DNA from 2 places in the Pseudomonas sp. MBLB4123 genome. Region 2 is predicted to be linked to the other one. Evidence: predicted binding sites of a transcription regulator. Region 2 holds the regulator's gene; the other holds the start of a gene.
What was found. Region 2 encodes FliA, which starts transcription of late flagellar genes. Its sites were predicted from a motif close to CTAAAGTTTNNNNNNNNNNNGCCGNTAA; they were not measured.

Region 1 (7,094 bases), 1.0 Mb from region 2:
TGCTCCGGTGGACGAGGCTTAGACCTTGAGGAAGTGCTCACGGTAGTACTTGAGCTCGGCGATGGACTCGCGGATGTCGTCCAGCGCCTGGTGGCTGGCCTTCTTCTGGAAGCCTTCCTTGAGCTGCGGCGCCCAGCGGTCGGCGAGGATCTTCAGGGTGGTGACATCCAGATAGCGGTAGTGGAAATAGGCTTCCAGGTCCGGCATGTAGCGGTAGAGAAAGCGCCGGTCCTGGGCGATGCTGTTGCCGCAGATCGGCGACTTGCCCTTGGGCACCCACTGCTCGAGGAAGGCGATGGTCTGCGCCTGCGCCTCGGCCGGGCCGACCCTGCTCTCGCGCACGCGCCGGGTCAGGCCACTCTCGCCATGGGTACGGGTATTCCATTCGTCCATGCCGGCGAGCGCTTCATCGCTCTGATGCACCGCGATCACCGGTCCCTCGGCCAGCACATTGAGTTCGCTGTCGGTGACGATGGTCGCCATTTCGATGATGACGTCTTTCTCCGGGTCCAGACCGGTCATTTCCAGGTCGATCCAGATCAGGTTCTGTGGGTTCTGCATGCTGCGCTCCTCGGCTGGGACCGCCAGTTTAGCGAATAAATCGCCGGGCGATGCGCCTCACTCGCCGCCCATGCGCCACAGCAGCAGGCGCGACTGACGCCAGTCATGCAACTCGACGACGCGATCGGCGGGCACCCCGGGCACCTCGAAGCTGTTGCTGATCAGCCAGGTAGCCGGCTGCATCTGCGCCCGGGCCTGGTCCCACAAGGCGGCCATGGGTGCAGGGGAGAGGAAGCAGTAGACCACCTCGAAGGCGGACAGGTCGGTGCGCCACAGGCTCCGGTAGCGCACCCGGCAGTTGCCCTGCGCCAGGGCGCGCAGCCAGGCGATGGCGAAGCTCAGGGGTGCGGTCTCGACGCCGACAAACTGCGCCTCGGGGAAGCGCCGGGCCAGGAACAACAAGGTGCCCGCAGGGCCACAGCCGAGATCGACGAAGCGAAAGTCGGCGCCGCGCTCGGCCAGCAGCGCCACCAGCTGCTCGCGACAGCGCGCGCCGCTCAGGTACAGCGGCACCCCTTCGACCGCGCTGTTCCAGTTGAGCAACAGCAGCAGGACGAAGCCGGCGAGGAACACCCAGGACGGCAGCGCCGCGCCACTGACCAGCAGCAGCGCCGGGACGAACAGCAGGTTCAGCCACCACCACCAGCGCGCCAGGCCCAGCCAGCGACCGAGACTCGCGGCCAACAGGCCCTGGACCAGCCCGGCGCCCAGCCAACTGGGCCGCCAGTCGCCCCAGCGCGCCGCCAGATAGATGGACGCGGCGACCAGCAGGGTCGCCATCAGCTGCGCCAACAGCGCCAGCAGCGCCGGCCGGCGCCTCAGCCATGCAGTCGCCTCGCCCACCTCTCCGTTCCCCCTCCGCCCCAGGTCGCCGCGCAGTGTACCTGCCGCCTCGGCCTGCCGCAGCAGGCGAGCGCTGCGATTGCGCGTGCTAAACTCGCGCCGTTTTTAACGCGTCCCAACCCTCGAGACCCTTCATGGCCAAACGCCGACTCAACCGCCGCCAAAGCTGGCGCATCGACAAGATCCAGGGCGAGCGCGCCGCCCGCGCCGCCAAACGCGAGTCCCAGGCCGTGCAGATCCTCGAGGGCGGCGACCTCGGCCCGGAGCAGACCGGCCTGGTGATCGCCCACTTCGGTGTCCAGGTCGAGGTCGAGGCCCAGGAAGGCGAGCTGGCCGGCCAGGTGTTCCGCTGCCACCTGCGCGCCAACCTGCCGACCCTGGTCACCGGCGACCGGGTGGTGTGGCGCCCGGGCAACCAGGGCATCGGCGTGATCGTCGCGCAACTGCCGCGCAGCAGCGAGCTGTGCCGCCCGGACATGCGCGGCCAGCTCAAGCCGGTGGCGGCCAACGTCGATCTGATCGTCATCGTCTTCGCGCCACTGCCCGAACCCCACGCCAACCTGATCGACCGCTACCTGGTGGCCGCCGAGCACGCCGGCATCCGTCCGCTGCTGCTGCTGAACAAGGCCGACCTGATCGATGCGCAGAACGGCCCGGCGCTCGACGCCCTGCTCGCGGTCTATCGCCAGCTCGGCTACCCGCTGCTGGAGGTCTCGGCCCATCAGGGCGACGGCATGGAAAGACTCAAACAACGGCTGGACGGCCATGTCAGCGTGTTCGTCGGCCAGTCCGGGGTGGGCAAGTCGTCCCTGGTCAACAGCCTGCTGCCCGGCGTCGATACCCGCGTCGGCGCGCTGTCGGAGCTGACCGGCAAGGGCACCCACACCACCACCACGGCGCGGCTGTTCCACTTTCCCGGCGGCGGCGAGCTGATCGACTCCCCCGGCATCCGCGAGTTCGGCCTGGTGCACGTCAGTCGCGACGACGTCGAGGCCGGCTTCATCGAGTTCCACGCGCTGCTCGGACACTGCCGCTTCCGCGACTGCAAGCATGACCGCGAGCCCGGCTGCGCCCTGCTCAAGGCCCTAGAGGAGGGGCGCATCCACCCGCAGCGCATGGCCAGCTACCGGCACATCCTCGCCAGCCTGCCCGAGGCGGGCTTCTGAAACGATCAGGCCGCGAACATTCGCGGCCTGATCGAAAGCACCCGCGCCATCACTCGCCCGGCTGATCGAACTGCAGCACGCCGTCCTCGAAGATATTCAGGCGCTGACGCAGCTCCGCCGCCGGTACCGGCTCGGCCGCTGCCGGCTCCGGCTGCCCCTCCGGCGCGGGCGCATCTTGTCCGGCGCCCTCGCCCGGCCCCTGCTGCTCGCCCTCGATGGCGCGCTGGGCCTTCTTGGTCAGCACGGTGATATCGATGCGCCGGTTGACCGGATTGAGCGGATCGTTGCGATCGAACAAGGCCGAGGAGGCATAGCCGACGACCCGGGCCACCTGCTCCTCGTCGTAGCCGCCGGCCACCAGCACCCGCCGCGCCGCGTTGGCACGGTCGGCCGACAGTTCCCAGTTGCCGAAATCACCCCGACCGGCGAAGGGCTTGGCATCGGTATGGCCGCTGATGCTGACCTTGTTCGGCACCGCGCCGATGGTGTCGACCAGGGCCAGCAGGATGTCTTCGAAGTAAGGCTGCAGACGCGCGCTGCCCAGGTCGAACATCGGCCGGTTCGCCGCGTCGACGATCTGGATGCGCAGGCCGTCCTGGGTGATCTCGAACAGGATCTGGTCCTTGAAGCGCTGCAGCTGCGGGTCCTGCTCGACCTTGTTCTGCAACTCCTGCAGCAGGAGCTCCAGGCGCTCGCGCTCCAGCTCCTCGGCCAGCGCCTCGGCCTCCTCGGCGTCGGGCGCGCCCTGCTCCGCCTCGTCGTTGCGCTCGTTGTCGATCGGCTCCTGCGTCTCCGGGTTGAGGGTGCGGTCCGGCGAGGGCGTGGGCGAACCGCCGAGGTCGATCACATAGGGACTGGCACTTTCGGAGAAACCGATGGGGTCCTTGAAGTAGCCCGAGATCAACTTCTTCTGCTCCGGCGAGGCCGAGGACATCAACCACATCACCAGGAAGAACGCCATCATCGCTGTGGCGAAGTCGGCGAAGGCGATCTTCCAAGCGCCGCCATGGTGGCCGCCGGCGGTCTTCTTGACCCGTTTGACGATAATCGGCTGGTTGTTTTCCATGATTCGTCAGCTTCCGCGCATGGCCTGTTCCAGCTCGGAGAAGCTCGGCCGATGGGCCGGGTACAGGGTCTTGCGGGCGAACTCCACCGCCAGCGACGGCGGCATGCCGGAGGCAGAGGCGACCAGCCCCGCCTTGATCGCCTCGAACACGTTCAGCTCTTCCTTGGCGTCGTGCTCCAGGGCCGTGGACAGGGGGCCGAAGAAACCGTAGGAGGCGAGGATGCCGAGGAAGGTCCCGACCAGGGCCGTGCCCACCTTCTCGCCGATCTGCGCGTTGGAGGCCTCGGCGAGAATCGACATGGTGATCACGATGCCCAGCACCGCCGCGACGATCCCCATGGCCGGCAGGCCGTCGGCGACCTTCGCCACGGCATGGGAGGGGTGCTCCAGATCCTCCTTCAGGCTGGCCAGCTCCATGTCGAACAGGCCCTCCAGCTCGTGGGGAGCCATGTTGCCCGAGGACATGATGCGCAGGTAGTCGCAGATGTAGGCGGTCATCCGCCCGTCCTTGAGGATCGCCGGATACTTGCTGAAGATCGGGCTGGCGGTCGGGTCTTCGAGGTCGGCCTCGATGGCCATCATGCCCTCGCGGCGGCTCTTGTTGAGAATCTCGTAGAGCAGCTTCAACACCTCCAGATAGAAGGTGTGGGTGAAGCGCGAGCTGAACATGCTCAGGGACTTCTTGAACACGTGCATGAAGGTGCTGCCGGGGTTGGCCTGGAGAAAGCCGCCCAGGGCCGCACCGCCGATGATCATCACCTCGAACGGGTGCACCAGTGCCATGAACTGGCCGCCGGACAGGATGAAGCCGCCGAGCACACTGCCGATCACCACGAAAATGCCGATTATTTTTGCCATAAAGGAAACTTGCAGAAGCCAGGAGAAGGGGGTTTTAAATCAACCCTTCTATTTATCGGAAGTTATGCGCGAGACTATAGCCTGTTAAGGTCAAAAGCCAGCTTGGCTCTCCCCTATGCCGACGCCCCCTCCACGCAGTCTCGACGCCTGGCTCAAACAGCTGGATAAGCACCCGATCGCGGTACCGCTCGACAGCCACCAGCGGATCTGCCGCGCCCTGGCCGACAGCCGCCGCTCGCTGCGCGACATCGCCGACCTGATGCAGGGGTGCCCGCCCCTGGCCCTGAGCGTGCTGCGCGAGGCCAACCGCAAGAGCGGCGGCCTCAGCGAGCCGACGGAGAGCCTGGAGGGCGCCCTCAGCCGCCTCGGCCTGCGCCGCACCGAGGAGCTGCTGCAGCGCCAGCCCACCCTGGCCCCCGGCGAGATCCCGCTGGCGCTGCGGCAGATCCAATTGATCAGCCAACATGCCAGCCAGCAGGCCAACGGCCTGTTCGCCGGTCGTCTGGCGCGACTCTGGCAGGAGATCCACTGGGGCAGCCTGCTGTTCCTCGCCCCTGTCTGGTCCCTGCTGAACGCCCAGCCCGAGCTGTTCGAGGCCTGGGAGCGCCGCGTGCTGATTGCGGGCGAACCGGCCCAGCGCGTCGAGCAGGAGCTGCTCGGCGTGCCCCTGCTGCAACTCTGCCTGGCCCTGGTCGAGCAGTGGCGACTACCCGAGTGGATCGTCCAGGGCTATCGCCTGCTGACCCAGGACCGCCGCCTGCTGGTCAAGGCGCTGCATATCGCCCGCGACAACGAACACCCCCTGCACCAGCAACAGAGGCTGGATGCCGAACCCCAATTGCGCCGCTGGCTGACCCTGCCCGGCAACTGCATCGTGCTGGCCAACGGCCTGGCGCTGTCGGCCCATCAGGCCTGGAACAGCCCCCACAGCCTACGCTGGCAACGCCTGACCGGCCTCTACCTGCAGCTGCCACTGGACGAGGTGCAGCAACAGATTCACCAGCATGCGGCCCAGAGCGCGCGCCAGCACGTCAGCGCCGGCCTCTGGCACCCGGCCGAAGCCCTGCTGTGGCCCCCCCATGCCCGTCACCTGCAGGCCGCCCCGTCGCCGGTCCCGACCCCGACGAGAGCCACGGAAGTCGACGAGTGGCGGCGCCTGTGCGCCCAACTGCTCGCCCAGCCCAGCGCCTTCAACAACCTCGAACAGCTCGCTGCCTGTGCCCGCCAGGCCCTGCAGAGCTGCGGCATGCAGCGGGTGCTGCTGCTGTTGGCCGACCGCAGCCACAGCCGCCTGCGCGCCCTGCAGCATGCCGGCCTGGAACCGCCGCCCACGGACCTGATCCTCGAGCCCCAGCACAGCCAGGTGCTGCGTCGCTTGCTCGCAGAGCCCGGCCAGCTGCGCCTGACTCCGGGCAACATGGCCCAGTTCTCCGCCCTGCTGCCCGGCGCGCTCAAGGCGCTGTTTCCCAGCGAACACCTGCTGAGCCGCTCGCTGGCCATCAACGGCCGGGTCGCCATGCTGCTGGTGGCCGACCGCGCCGGCGCCGCGTTCAGCGAGACCAACCTGAAAGCCTTCGGCAAGACCGCGCAATGCATCGAGCGGGCCCTGGCCAGCTTCGCCAGACGCGCGCCCTAGGCTTTCCGCTACAATCCGCCCTTCCTTTGACTGAGAGGCCCAGCATGTCCGCCTTCGCCGAGTTGCCGCTGGTTATCGAGCCGGCCGATCTGGCCAGCCGCCTTAACGCCCCCGAGCTGATCCTGGTCGATTTGACCAGTGCGGCGCGCTATGCCGCCGGACATATCCCCGGCGCGCGCTTCGTCGAGCCCAAACGCACCCAACTGGGCCAGCCGCCGGCTCCCGGTCTGCTGCCCGAGCACGGGCAACTGGAGCAGCTGTTCGCCGAACTGGGGCACAACCCGGACGCCGTGTACGTGGTCTACGACGACGAAGGCGGCGGCTGGGCCGGCCGCTTCATCTGGCTGCTGGATGTGATCGGCCACGGCCGCTACCACTACCTCGACGGCGGCCTGCAGGCCTGGCTGACCGAGCAGCTCCCGCTGAGCGGCGAACAGCCGGCGCCGCGCACGGGCAGGCTGTCCTTGCGCCTGAGCGAGGCGCCCAGCGCCAGCCGCGAGTACCTGCAGAGCCGCCTGGGCGCGGCCGACCTGGCCATCTGGGATGCCCGTTCCCCGGCCGAGTACCGTGGCGAGAAAGCCCTGGCGGCCAAGGCCGGGCACATCCCCGGCGCAGCGAACCTGGAATGGACCGCCTGCATGGACCCGGCCCGCGCCCTGCGCCTGCGCCAGGACCTGCCGACACGGCTCGGCGAGCTCGGCATCACCCCGGACAAGGAAGTGATCACCCACTGCCAGACCCATCACCGCTCCGGCCTCACCTACCTGGTGGCCAAGGCCCTGGGTTACCCACGGGTCAAGGCTTATGCCGGCTCCTGGGGCGAGTGGGGCAACCACCCCGACACCCCGGTCGAACGTTGAATCGCCGCGCTCCGGCCGGCCCCTAAGGAAACCCGATGAAACAGCGTCTCTTTATCCTCAGCCAGTACCTGCTGCCCCATCATCTGCTCTCGCGCCTGATCGGC
Region 2 (7,094 bases):
CTCAAGGTGCTGCAGGCGTTGCTGCAGGAGCAGGTGCCGGTGCGCGACATCCGCACCATCGCCGAGGCCATGGCCAACGTCGCGGCCAAGAGTCAAGATCCCGCCGCGATGGTGGCGGCGGTGCGCGTGGCCTTGGCCCGCGCGATCGTGCAAAGCATCGTGGGACTAGAGCCGGAGCTGCCTGTGATCACCCTGGAACCCAGGTTGGAACAGATATTGCTCAATAGTTTGCAGAAGGCCGGGCAAGGCTCCGAGGATGGCATCCTCCTGGAACCGGGCATGGCCGAGAAGCTGCAGCGTTCCCTGGTGGAAGCGGCGCAGCGCCAGGAGATGCTCGGCAAGCCGGTGATACTGCTGGTGGCCGGTCCGGTCCGGGCGATGCTCTCGCGGTTCGCGCGGCTGGCAGTGCCGAACATGCACGTGCTGGCCTACCAGGAAATCCCGGACAACAAGCAGGTCACCATCGTCGCGACGGTGGGGCAGAACTAACCGAGGTCACAGGCCATGCAGGTCAAACGCTTTTTCGCCGCCGATATGCGTCAAGCCATGAAGCTGGTCCGCGATGAGCTGGGCGCGGATGCCTCGATCATCGGCAATCGCCGGGTGGCCGGCGGTGTCGAGTTGACCGCCGCGCTGGACTACCAGATTCCCGCCGCGCCTGCGCGCCAGCCCAATCCGGCGCTGGAGGCCGAGCTGCGCAAGACCCAGTCGCGCATCGCCTCCGCCCAGGCCGAGTTGACCACCCGGGCGCAGGCCGACGAGGGCAAGGACCGCCAACTGTTTGGCGCGGCCCCCGAGGTGCCGGCCGACAGCCTCGCCGCCGTGCTCGGCAAGCCGCAACCGGCGCTGCCTGCGGCCAGCGATCAGCGTGCCCTCGAGGCCATGCGCTTCGAGCTGCACGGCCTGCGCGAGCTGATCGAAGTACAGCTCGGCTCGATCGCCTGGGGCCAGATGCAGAGCCGCCGTCCGCAGCAGGCCAGCCTCTGGCGCCGCCTGCAGCGCATGGGCCTGCCGGCCGAGCTGGCCCGGGTGCTGCTCGAGCGGGTGACCAATGTCGCCGAGCCCCGGCAGGCCTGGCGCATGCTCCTGGCCCACCTGGCTCGCGCCATTCAGACCCCCAAGCAAGAGCCGCTGGAGGAGGGCGGGGTGATCGCCCTGGTCGGCCCGGCCGGCATGGGCAAGACCACCACCCTGGCCAAGCTGGCGGCGCGTTATGTGCTCAAGCACGGCGCCCAGAGCCTCGCCCTGGTCAGCCTGGACAGTTACCGCATCGGCGCCCAGGAGCAGGTCAAGACCCTCGGCCGCATCCTCGGCGTGCCGGTCACCCTGGTCGATCCCGGCCAATCGCTGACCCAGGCCCTGGCACCTCTGGCGAAGAAGCGCCTGGTGCTGATCGACACGGCCGGCCTGCCGGCCAACGACCCGGCGCTGCGCATGCAGCTGGAGGCCCTGGCCAGCCGCGGGATCAAGTCCAGGAACTACCTGGTCATGGCCGCCACCAGCCAGAGCCAGGTACTCAAAGCCGCCTACCATAGCTACAAGCGTTGTGGTCTGGCCGGTTGCATCCTGACCAAGCTGGACGAGGCCGCCAGCCTGGGCGAGGTCATGGGGCTGGCGATAGGTCAGCGCCTGCCGGTAGCCTATGTGGCCGATGGTCCGCGTATCCCGGATGATCTGCAGGTACCGCGCAGCCATCAGTTGGTGAGCCGGGCCGTCGGGCTGCAGAGTGCGGAAGATCCAAGCGAGGAGGCGATGGCGGAGCTGTTCGCCGGCCTCTATCAGCAGCCGACGCGCCGTGCCGGTTGACGGCGCCGCGGCGATGACTCAGTGGCACGAGGCGCAGGTTGACCTCATGCCGGATTGGCGGGGTACGCTTAGCCAAGCGGCTCCCGTCGACGTTAGACAAGGTGTGTAGAGAACATGGGTATGCATCCCGTACAGGTGATCGCGGTGACCGGCGGCAAGGGTGGTGTCGGCAAGACCAACGTGTCGGTGAATCTGGCCCTGGCGCTGGCCGATGTCGGCCGGCGGGTCATGTTGATGGACGCCGACCTGGGACTGGCCAACATCGACGTCCTGCTCGGCCTCACCGCCAAGCGCACCCTGGCCGATGTGATCAGCGGCGAGTGCGACCTGCGCGACGTGATCCTGCAGGGCCCCGGCGGCATCCGCATCGTTCCGGCCGCCTCGGGCACGCAGAGCATGGTGCAGCTCTCGCCCCTGCAGCATGCCGGCCTGATCCAGGCCTTCAGCGACATCAGCGACAACCTCGACGTGTTGATCATCGACACCGCCGCCGGCATCGGCGACTCGGTGGTCAGCTTCGTCCGCGCGGCCCAGGAGGTGCTGGTGGTGGTGTGCGACGAGCCGACCTCGATCACCGACGCCTACGCGCTGATCAAGTTGCTCAATCGCGACTACGGCATGAGCCGCTTTCGTGTACTGGCCAATATGGCGCACAGTCCACAGGAGGGGCGCAATCTTTTTGCCAAACTGACCAAGGTCACCGATCGTTTCCTCGACGTCGCCCTGCAGTATGTCGGCGCGGTGCCCTACGACGAGTCGGTGCGCAAGGCCGTGCAGAAGCAGCGCGCGGTCTATGACGCCTATCCACGCTCCAGGTGCGCCCTGGCGTTCAAGGCGATCGCGCAGAAGGTCGATGCCTGGCCGCTACCGGCCAATCCGCGCGGTCATCTGGAGTTTTTCGTCGAGCGCTTGGTGCAGCAACCGACCGCGGACTCGGCGGTATGACAGCAGCTTCCGGACTTCGTATGTACAGCAAGGCGCAAGGACAAGAGTCCCAGTATCAGTTGATCGAGCGCTATGCGCCCCTGGTCAAGCGCATCGCCTACCACTTGCTGGCGCGCCTGCCGGCCAGCGTGCAGGTGGACGATCTGATCCAGGCCGGCATGATCGGTTTGCTCGAGGCCTCGAAGAAATACGACTCCAGCAAGGGCGCGAGCTTCGAGACATTCGCCGGCATTCGCATTCGCGGTTCGATGCTCGATGAGGTGCGCAAGGGCGATTGGGCGCCGCGTTCGGTACACCGCAACAGCCGCATGGTCAGCGATGCGATCCGAGTAATTGAGGCCAGAACCGGTCGTGACGCTAAAGATCACGAGGTTGCGGCCGAACTCCAATTGAGTCTCGAGGATTACTACGGCATTCTTGGCGACACTTTGGGCAGCCGCCTGTTCAGCTTCGACGACCTGTTGCAGGACGGCGAGCACGGGGGGCTGTGCGAAGACGCCAATGCCACTCACCAAGAACCTTCTCGTGGCCTGGAAGATGAGCGCTTCCAGGCGGCGCTGGCCGATGCCATCGCCAACTTGCCGGAGCGCGAACGACTGGTGTTGGCGCTGTATTACGACGAAGAGCTGAATCTCAAGGAGATCGGCGAGGTGCTGGGGGTCAGCGAGTCGCGCGTTAGCCAGATCCACAGCCAGTGCGCCGCACGCCTGCGTGCGCGGCTGAGCGAATGGCGCACGCGCTGAACAGCTAGATTAGCGGGTCGTTGGGAAACGTAGCGGACGAGGGTCAGATAAGGCGCATTACGGCCTGTACGGCCTGTAGGTGAGCGAGTAACACCTACCTGATTGCAACGTGGCGCAGCTGATCGCAATGGTTTTGCAACGGCCTGTCAGGCCGGTTTCACGATTAAGGGCGCAGCCAGAGGCTGGCTGCGTTTAGGACTGTACGGAGGTCGACTTGGACAAGAACATGAAAATCCTCATCGTTGATGACTTTTCAACGATGCGCCGGATCATCAAGAACCTCCTGCGTGATCTGGGGTTCACCAATACCGCGGAGGCCGACGACGGCACCACCGCCCTGCCGATGTTGCACAGCGGCAGTTTCGATTTTCTGGTGACCGACTGGAACATGCCGGGCATGACCGGGATCGACCTGCTCCGCGCGGTACGGGCGGACGAGCGGCTCAAGCACCTGCCGGTACTGATGGTCACCGCCGAGGCCAAGCGCGACCAGATCATCGAGGCCGCGCAAGCCGGGGTGAATGGCTATGTGGTCAAGCCGTTCACGGCCCAGGTGCTGAAAGAAAAGATCGAGAAGATTTTCGAGCGGGTCAACGGCTGATGTCTGCCGCGAGGGTGCTATGGAACACGAAGATTCCCCGCAGGCCGACCTCGAGTCGAGCCTGAAGTTAAACGCGCGCCAATTGGTCGACAGCCTGGATCAAGGCAACTTTGGCGAAGCGGTGCAGCTGATCAATGAACTCAATAAAACCCGCGACCGTGGCCTGTACCACGAAGTCGGCAAGCTGACGCGCGAGTTGCACAACGCCATCGTCAACTTCCAACTCGATCCGCGCGTGCCCCATGCCCAGGAAGTCTCGCAAATCACCGATGCCACCGAGCGCCTGAATTATGTGGTGACGATGACCGAGAAGGCGGCGAACCGGACCATGGATCTGGTCGAGCAGAGCGCGCCGTTGGTCAACGACCTCGGCAGCGAGGCACAGACCCTGAGCGCCGAGTGGGGACGTTTCATGCGCCGGGAAATGGGCGCCGATGGTTTCCGCGAGCTGGCCAAGCGCATCGAGTTGTTCCTCGCCCGCAGCGAACGCGATGGCGCCAAGTTGTCCGCCCATCTCAACGACATCCTGCTGGCTCAGGACTATCAGGACCTGACCGGCCAGGTGATCAAGCGGGTCACCCAGCTGGTCACCGAGGTGGAGAGCAATCTGCTCAAACTGGTGCTGATGGCCAGCCAGGTGGACCGTTTCGCCGGTATCGAGCACGACCACGAACAGTTACGCGCCGAGCAAAAACAACAAAAAGAGCCTTCCCGTGGTGAAGGTCCGCAGATTAATGCCGATAAGCGTGAAGATGTCGCCGCAAGCCAGGACGACGTCGACGATCTGCTATCCAGCTTAGGTTTTTAGGAGCACGTTTTATGAGCTTCGGCGCCGATGAAGAGATCCTCCAGGACTTCCTGGTAGAGGCCGGGGAGATCCTCGAGCAACTGTCCGAACAGTTGGTCGAGCTAGAGAGCCGCCCGGACGATATGAGCCTGCTCAACGCGATCTTTCGCGGCTTTCATACCGTCAAGGGCGGTGCCGGCTTTCTCCAGTTGAACGAACTGGTCGAGTGCTGCCACATCGCGGAGAACGTCTTCGACGTTCTGCGCAAGGGCGAGCGACGGGTCGACGCCGAGTTGATGGACGTGGTGCTGGAAGCGCTGGATGCGGTCAATGGCATGTTCGGCCAGGTGCGCGAACGAGTCGAGCCGACCCCGGCCAGTCAGGAGCTGCTGGCGGCCCTGGCCCGCCTGGCGGAGCCGGCCGGTGCCGAGGAAGTGCCAGCGCCGGAGGCGCAGGTCCAGGCCGTGGCGGAGCCTGAGCCGGAACCCGCCTCGGCTGCGCCCGAGACTGGCGACATCACCGACAGCGAGTTCGAGCAACTGCTCGATGCCCTGCATGGGGCGCCGGCCGAAGCCCAGGCCGAAACAGCCTCTGCGGCGGCCGGTCCGGACGAAATCAGCGACGACGAGTTCGAGGCACTGCTCGATCAGTTGCATGGCAAGGGCCAGTTCGTTCCGCCCGCCACTGCCGCCGCCACGGCGGCGCAGCCGGTGCAGGCCCCGGTGGCGGCGGTTGCCGAAGCCAGTCCTGGCGCTGACGAGATCAGCGACGACGAGTTCGAGGCGCTGCTCGATCAGCTGCATGGCAAGGGCCAGTTCGTTCCGCCCGCCACGGGCGCCGCCACGGCGGTGCAGCCGGCGCAGGCCCCGGCTGCGGCAGCGCGCGCGGACAGTGACGAGATCACCGACGACGAGTTCGAGGCGCTGCTCGATCAACTGCACGGCAAGGGCAAGTTTGCCGAGCCGAGCGCCCCGGCCAAGGCGCCCGCCGCTGCGGTAGCGCCGATCAAGCCCACCGAGACGGCCAAGGCAAGCGTCAAGCCAGCGACCAAGGCCGAGCCGGCGAAGGCGCCGACCCCCGCGCCGGCAGCGGCCGACAAGGTGGTGCCGGCCAGTGAGGCGGAAACCACGGTACGGGTCGACACCGCGCGCCTGGACGAGATCATGAACATGGTCGGCGAACTGGTGCTGGTGCGTAACCGCCTGGTGCGCCTGGGCTCCAACAGCGGCGACGAGGCAATGGCCAAGGCGGTGTCCAACCTCGACGTGGTCACCGCCGACCTGCAGACGGCGGTGATGAAGACCCGCATGCAGCCGATCAAGAAGGTCTTCGGGCGCTTCCCGCGCCTGGTCCGCGACCTGGCCCGCAGCCTGAAGAAAGAGATCAACCTGGAGTTGGTCGGCGAAGAGACCGACCTGGACAAGAACCTGGTCGAGGCCCTGGCCGACCCGCTGGTGCACCTGGTGCGCAACGCCGTCGATCATGGCATCGAGACCCCGGAAGAGCGCGAGGCAGCCGGCAAGGCCCGCGGCGGCAAGGTGGTGCTGTCGGCCGAGCAGGAGGGCGACCACATCCTGTTGTCGATCTCCGACGACGGCAAGGGCATGGACGCCGATGTGCTGCGCGCCAAGGCCGTGGAAAAGGGCCTGCTGGACAAGGACGCGGCCGACCGGCTGAACGAGTTCGAGTGCTACAACCTGATCTTCGCCCCGGGCTTCTCGACCAAGAGCGAGATTTCCGACGTGTCCGGTCGCGGTGTCGGCATGGACGTGGTGAAGACCAAGATTTCCCAGCTCAACGGCACGGTCAACGTGTTCTCGGTCAAGGGCCAGGGCTCGAAGATCGTCATCAAGGTGCCCCTGACCCTGGCGATCATGCCGACCCTGATGGTGATGCTGGGCAAGCAGGCATTCGCCTTCCCGCTGGTCAACGTCAACGAGATCTTCCACCTCGACCTGTCGCGCACCAACGTGGTCGACGGCCAGGAGGTGGTGGTGGTGCGCGACAAGGCGTTGCCGCTGTTCTACCTCAAGCGCTGGCTGGTGCGTGATGCCGCCCATGAGGAGCAGGGCGAGGGGCATGTGGTGATTCTCACGGTGGGCAGCCAGCGCATCGGCTTCGTCGTCGACCAACTGGTCGGTCAGGAAGAGGTGGTGATCAAGCCCCTGGGCAAGATGCTTCAGGGCACTCCGGGCATGTCCGGCGCTACCAT

Region 1: the regulator FliA is predicted to act here: its motif matches at 4,547-4,574, upstream of motA (flagellar motor stator protein MotA).

What each region holds. Positions count from the first base shown of each region.
Region 1 is NZ_CP196711.1:2,810,553-2,817,646, forward strand. It holds gene queG (tRNA epoxyqueuosine(34) reductase QueG) at 1-22, shown strand, start outside; gene orn (oligoribonuclease) at 19-561, opposite strand; gene ACSX1C_RS13000 (class I SAM-dependent methyltransferase) at 619-1,341, opposite strand; gene rsgA (small ribosomal subunit biogenesis GTPase RsgA) at 1,539-2,570, shown strand; gene motB (flagellar motor protein MotB) at 2,620-3,636, opposite strand; gene motA (flagellar motor stator protein MotA) at 3,643-4,494, opposite strand; gene ACSX1C_RS13020 (HDOD domain-containing protein) at 4,610-6,130, shown strand; gene ACSX1C_RS13025 (rhodanese-like domain-containing protein) at 6,175-6,990, shown strand; gene asd (archaetidylserine decarboxylase) at 7,026-7,094, shown strand, end outside.
Region 2 is NZ_CP196711.1:1,767,416-1,774,509, reverse strand. It holds gene flhA (flagellar biosynthesis protein FlhA) at 1-489, shown strand, start outside; gene flhF (flagellar biosynthesis protein FlhF) at 505-1,806, shown strand; gene fleN (flagellar synthesis regulator FleN) at 1,921-2,751, shown strand; gene fliA (RNA polymerase sigma factor FliA) at 2,748-3,494, shown strand; gene ACSX1C_RS08180 (chemotaxis response regulator CheY) at 3,721-4,095, shown strand; gene ACSX1C_RS08175 (protein phosphatase CheZ) at 4,115-4,903, shown strand; gene ACSX1C_RS08170 (chemotaxis protein CheA) at 4,915-7,094, shown strand, end outside.